DNA from 2 places in the Paenibacillus sp. FSL R10-2736 genome. Region 2 is predicted to be linked to the other one. Evidence: riboswitches for the same ligand, from Rfam matches in the RefSeq annotation. Region 2 holds a riboswitch; the other holds the start of a gene.

What was found. Region 2 has a riboswitch for thiamine pyrophosphate ahead of NSQ73_RS21595 (thiamine phosphate synthase). Riboswitches for the same ligand answer to the same signal wherever they lie in the genome.
Region 1: another riboswitch for thiamine pyrophosphate. It lies ahead of thiC (phosphomethylpyrimidine synthase ThiC); the one in region 2 lies ahead of NSQ73_RS21595 (thiamine phosphate synthase).

What each region holds. Positions count from the first base shown of each region.
Region 1 covers NZ_JBBOBN010000002.1:636,570-639,826, forward strand. Annotated here, with positions in the region: gene NSQ73_RS31005 (tetratricopeptide repeat protein) at 1-653, shown strand, start outside; gene trxB (thioredoxin-disulfide reductase) at 800-1,753, shown strand; TPP riboswitch at 1,826-1,932, shown strand; gene thiC (phosphomethylpyrimidine synthase ThiC) at 2,102-3,257, shown strand, end outside.
Region 2 covers NZ_JBBOBN010000001.1:5,007,015-5,010,271, reverse strand. Annotated here, with positions in the region: gene NSQ73_RS21600 (SDR family oxidoreductase) at 65-937, shown strand; TPP riboswitch at 1,132-1,234, shown strand; gene NSQ73_RS21595 (thiamine phosphate synthase) at 1,348-2,022, shown strand; gene thiS (sulfur carrier protein ThiS) at 2,006-2,209, shown strand; gene NSQ73_RS21585 (thiazole synthase) at 2,304-3,068, shown strand; gene thiH (2-iminoacetate synthase ThiH) at 3,100-3,257, shown strand, end outside.

The DNA.
Region 1 (3,257 bases), on a different contig from region 2:
GGAATACAGGCAAGTTCACCGAAGAAGTACGGAACAATCCGCTGCTGCGCGCCTCGTTCTTCTGGGCGCTGCGCTACGGCGATTCCTCCACGAAGCTGCAGGTGACCGAAGCCCTGCGCTGGATTGAGGATGAGGAGATGTCCGAGGTACTGCGCGGAGTTCTGGAGCATCAGCCGCTCCAGGAGGACCGGCTGCAGGAGGCGGCGCTGTTCAGCCTGCAGCGGCTGATTGGAGAGAATCTGGAAGAAGCTGCAGCTCCTGAGGAAGAGCCGTTGCAAGCGGCCTCCAGCCCCAAGGGCCCGGCTGAATGGAAGGAAGACTGGCAGCGGATTATCGATCATACGGTGGCCATGATGGACCGGAGATATGATGCTGTGCAGAAGAAGGATGCAGAGTTTATCTGGAAGCAGTTCATCGGCAGCCTGTATCCGGATGTACCGTTATTCCGCAATGACGGCGGCTGGTGTGCGGCACTGGAGTATCTGACTGCCAGGCTGCACGGGCGTCCGGTCACCTTCCGCGAGGCGGCACAGCGTTACGGCGTCTCGGTCTCCATGGTAAGCCGCTATGCACGGCGGATCGACAGTGAATGCGATACCCAGGGCATGCTGCCGGGAACGGACGGCTTGTCGCCGTCCACCAACAATATTTGAACCCTTTTGTTCAAATATGAGAATTTATATGTTTCACACGATAACTTATCCTTATATTTCTCGCTGAAACGGTACCGTCCTAATAAAAGGACGATAAAGCCGTTTCCACTTGTAAATACAAACCTACTTGTAAGGAGGCCAATGTAATGTACAAAACGATTGTAATCGGAACAGGCCCGGCCGGGCTGACTGCCGCGATTTATCTGGCGCGCGCGAACCTGAGCCCGCTCGTAATTGAAGGCTTGCAGCCGGGAGGACAGCTGACAACGACGACAGAAGTGGAGAACTTTCCAGGCTTCCCTGAAGGGATTCTGGGTCCTGATCTGATGGACAACATGCGTAAGCAGGCCGAACGCTTCGGCGCTGAATTCAAGAATGGCTGGGTGGAGTCGGTTGACTTCTCTCAGCGTCCGTTCAAGGTGACTGTAGACGGAATGGGTGTACTGGAAGCGGAGTCGGTCATTATTTCGACCGGCGCCTCCGCCAGATACCTGGGTATCCCGGGTGAGCAGGAGAATGTAGGACGCGGGGTCAGCACCTGTGCGACCTGTGACGGATTCTTTTTCCGAAACAAAAAGATTGTCGTGGTCGGCGGCGGCGATTCCGCGATGGAGGAAGCCAGCTTCCTGACCCGCTTTGCTTCCAGCGTAACGCTGGTTCACCGCCGTCCGGAGCTGCGTGCTTCGAAGATCATGCAGGACCGCGCACGCGACAACAGCAAGGTGTCATGGGCACTGAACCGCACGCCGCTTGAGGTAACCGTCGGCGATACCGGAGTTAAGGGCATCACCGTCCTTAACAATGAGACGGGACTTACCGAGCTGGTGGAAGCGGATGGTGTATTTGTCGCTATCGGACATACACCGAATACCGCTTTCTTAGGCGGGCAGATTAACACCGATGCCAATGGCTATATAGTGGTTAACCCGGGCACCACAGAGACGAATATTCCCGGCGTATTCGCTTGCGGCGACGTGCAGGATACGCGTTACCGTCAAGCCATATCGGCAGCCGGAACCGGCTGTATGGCCGCCATGGATGCCGAGAAGTTCCTGGAAGGCACGATGGTGCATGACTGGAGCGAATCGCTCGATAAATAACCGGAGAAGGTTCTTGTTATTTACGGGTTTACAAAAAAATCCTATACCAGTAGAATGTATTTAATTAGATAAGATACCCACTAGGGGAGCCTGAATAGGCTGAGACGGGAAAAGTGAATTTCCGGACCCTTGAACCTGATCTGGATCATACCAGCGTAGGAAAGTGGAGTCGGACCTTTTTTTGAATACAGTCTTATTGGGCTGTTCCTTTGATAAAGCCGCTCCAGGTGGAGCGGCTTTTTGACTTGCAAGAATTCATATACCTTGTGCTATACATGATTCTTCGGCTCAGTCTGCTGCGTGAAATCTTATCTGATTGGCTTATAGAGCGAAGAGGAGGAGATTAGAATGCCAGAAATGATGAAGAACGAAGAGGTGGACCTTTCCCGATTTCCTGCAAGCCGCAAAGTGTATGTAGAGGGCTCGCGCCCGGATATTCAGGTTCCGATGCGGGAGATCAGCCTCAGCAGAACCGAGGGCGTTGCCGGGGAAGAGGAGAACGAACCGCTGCGTGTCTATGACACAAGCGGAATTTACACCGATGCTGCGCAAGAGGCTGACATTCGGAGGGGGCTGCCGCCGCACCGTTTATGCTGGATTGCGGAGCGTGGCGATTCGGAGGAATACACCGGAAGAGCTGTGCAGCCGGAGGATAATGGAATCCGCAGGGGCGGGCCGCCCGCAGAGGCTTATCCAGGGCTGCAGCGGAGTCCCCTGCGGGCACATGCGGGCCGCAATGTTACCCAGCTGCATTATGCGCGGCAAGGGATCATTACTTCGGAAATGGAGTATATCGCGATCCGCGAGAATACCCGGCCGGAATTCGTAAGGGATGAGGTAGCCGCCGGACGGGCCATTATTCCGGCCAACATCAATCATCCCGAGAGCGAGCCGATGATTATTGGCCGTAACTTCCTGGTTAAGATCAATGCGAACATCGGAAATTCTGCGGTGTCTTCTTCTATTGAAGAGGAAGTGGAGAAGATGCGGTGGGCAACCCGCTGGGGGGCCGACACCATCATGGACCTCTCCACCGGCTCCAAGATTCATACCACCCGTGAATGGATTATACGCAATTCTCCTGTGCCTGTCGGCACGGTGCCCTTATACCAGGCGCTCGAAAAGGTGAACGGCATAGCCGAGGATTTAACCTGGGAGCTCTATCGCGACACGCTGATTGAGCAGGCGGAGCAGGGGGTCGATTACTTTACCATTCATGCCGGGGTGCTACAGCGCTATATTCCGCTGACTGCCGGAAGAATGACGGGAATCGTATCACGGGGCGGCTCGATTATGGCCGCATGGTGCCTTGCCCATCAGCAGGAGAACTTTCTGTACACACACTTCGAAGCTATATGTGAGATTATGAAGACGTATGATGTGGCCTTCTCTCTGGGGGACGGACTTCGTCCGGGTTCTATTGCAGATGCCAATGACGAAGCTCAATTCGCTGAGCTGGAGACGCTGGGAGAGCTGACAGCGCTGGCCTGGAAGCACGATGTTC
Region 2 (3,257 bases):
CTTTTAGCCAACCTAACATGATTAGTAAAAACAGTATAACGGTACAGCGAAAGGAGAATGGATTATGCCAGACACCAGCAAACAACCCGTCAAAACCCTGCCTCCGCAGGTACAGGACCAGCAGCCCGGAATTGAAAGCGAGATGAACCCGCTTCCGGAGTTTGAAACCTCAGCTTACAAGGCAGCAGGCAAGCTGCTGGGCAAGGCCGCACTCATTACCGGAGGGGACAGTGGAATCGGGCGTGCGGTTGCCGTTCATTTTGCCAAAGAAGGCGCAGATGTGGTGATATCCTATCTGAATGAGCATGAAGATGCGGAAGAAACCAAACGCCAGGTGGAGCAGGAGGGTCGGAAGTGTATTCTGATCTCCGGTGATATCGGGGTCGAGGCCTTCTGCCAGGATCTGATTAATAAAACCATTGAGGGACTCGGCAAGCTGGACATCCTGATCAACAATGCGGCAGAGCAGCATCCGCAGGATAAGATTGAGGACATTACCGCCGAGCAGCTGGAGCGGACGTTCCGGACGAATATATTCTCCATGTTCTATCTGACCAAGGCAGCGATGCCCCTTCTCAAAAAAGGCTCCACGATCATCAACACTACGTCTATCACGGCGTACCGCGGCAGCCCGCAGCTGCTGGACTATTCGTCCACCAAAGGAGCAATTCTCAGCTTCACCCGCTCCCTGTCGATGAATCTCGCAGACAAAGGCATCCGCGTGAATGCGGTAGCACCGGGCCCGATCTGGACGCCGCTGATTCCGTCTACGTTTGACGCGAAGAAGGTCAGTGAATTCGGCGGCACCCAGCCGATGAAGCGTCCGGGACAGCCCGAGGAGCTGGCACCGGCCTATGTGTATCTGGCTTCTGACGATTCCTCTTATGTAAGCGGTCAGGTCATGCATGTGAACGGCGGCGAGATCGTTAACGGCTGACCATTGGCACTGCTATGTAAGCCGGATCAGTTTATACTGGTTTAAAGAATCAAACGTTCAACAGATGAAAAGTCAGCCGGAAGGCTGGCTTTTTTGCCGCTTAAACCCGCTGGACTTAATAATTGAATCTATTAAAGAATAGCTCTTACAGGAATAATATGCTAATATACAAACTGCAAGAACAATAGAATATGAACGATCACTAGGGGTGCCGCAAGGCTGAGACGAACATATCTGTTCGGACCCTTTGAACCTGATCTGGTTTATACCAGCGTAGGGAAGTGGAGAATGAATAATGCAGCGGGGGTAACGGCTTACCCGGTATTCCTGCTTATATTCCGGACTGCTTCCTGATACAGGGGGCGGTCTTTTTGTATTTTCCGGAATGTCGTATAGAAGGGAAGGTGAAGGTGCTGAAAGAAATCCATTTGATCTCGGACGGGAGGCTGAATCCGGAGCAGTTTGCGGGGCTGGCTGCTGCTGTACATACCATGGTGGATTATATCCATCTCCGGGAAAAAGCCCTGTCCGCACGGGAGCTTCTGGCTGCCGCAGAGCGGTTGCTGCAAGCGGGGGTTCCGCCCTCAAAGCTGGTTATTAATGACCGGATTGATGTGGCTCTGGCAGCAGGGGCAGCCGGCGTCCAATTGGCCTGGCACAGCCTGCCGCCTGCCAAGGCGCGCGGCATTGCCCCGGGCCTGCGGCTGGGCAGGTCGGTGCATTCCCCGGAGGAAGCGGCACGCGCCGGACAGCAGGGAGCGGACTTTTGTCTGTATGGACATGTATTCCCCACAGCCTGCAAGCCCGGACAGCGGGAACGGGGCCTGGCGCAGCTGGAAGTGGCTGTCCGCTCCAGCAGTATACCGCTGATTGCTATCGGAGGCATCACACCGGGCAATACCGGAATCGTTCTGTCGAAGGGGGCTGCCGGAATAGCCGTAATGTCCGGGATATGCGGAGCGACGGATCCTGCTGGCGCCGCTCAGGCTTACAGATCATCCGTTCAGGCCGCAGCATATGCTGAAGTCCTGAATGACCCCCCATACCGGGCAAAGGAGGTGAACTGGAATGAATTTGACCGTTAACGGACGCAGAGGAAGGTATGAAGAGAGCTGCCGGACGCTGGCTGATCTTCTGGCCCGGCCTGAGTGGACCGGGAAGCTGGTTATTGTGGAGCTGAATGGTGAGCTTGCCGGCAGAGAGGTTTATGAAGATACATTGCTGAATGAAGGTGACCGAGTTGAGCTGGTTCATTTTGTCGGCGGAGGCTAGGTAACTGGTAACTGTGTGTGCGGTGTGCGGTAGACGCAAGAATGCCAATACGCAATTAAGATAAAGGCAACGACTTATCACAGGAGGCGATATGATGCAGGATCCTTTGATTATTGGAGGAGTTACTTTAACGAGCAGACTGTTCATCGGGACCGGAAAATACAGCCGCAACACTCTTATTCCCGAAGTGATCGCCCGCTCGGGTTCACAGGTCATTACGGTTGCCCTGCGCCGGGTAGATCCGGAGAGCAAGGACAATATTATCAGCCATATTCCTTCCCACATGACGCTGCTGCCCAATACCTCCGGTGCGCGCACCGCAGAGGAAGCGGTACGCATTGCCCGGCTGGCAAGGTCAGCGGGGCTGGGAGACTGGGTGAAGATTGAGGTTATCAATGATCAGAAATATCTGCTGCCTGATAATACCGAGACGATCCGAGCCACGGAAATCCTAGCTGCGGAGGGTTTTGTAGTTCTGCCCTACATGAGTCCTGATCTGTCAGCCGCACTCCGGCTGAAGGCGGCCGGAGCTGCAGCCGTCATGCCGCTGGGAGCGCCAATCGGCTCTAACCGCGGGCTGCAGACCAAGGAGCTGATCCGGATTCTGATATCAGAAACGGGTCTGCCCATCATCGTGGATGCCGGTATTGGCAGACCCTCCGAGGCTGCTGAGGCGATGGAAATGGGCGCAGCCGCTGTGCTGCTGAATACGGCAATTGCCACCGCCCGGGACCCGCAGCTGATGGCGGAGGCATTCCGCGAAGCGGTGTCGGCGGGGCGGAAGGCCTATCTGGCCGGGCTGGGGCCGGTGGAAGAGACAGCCGCAGCTTCTTCGCCGCTGACCGGATTTCTGGCATGACTGATGCTGTTTATGAAGAGGGAGGAAGGACATGAGCTTTTATGATAGGCTGACACGGCTGGACAAGCTTCCCTACGAGGGGGTATGGAAGCAGTATACTGCGCTTGATGTGAAGCGGGCGCTTCGTCTGGAGCGGCTGGACGAGGACGGGCTGATGGCTTTGCTGTCACCGGCAGCGGAGCCTTACCT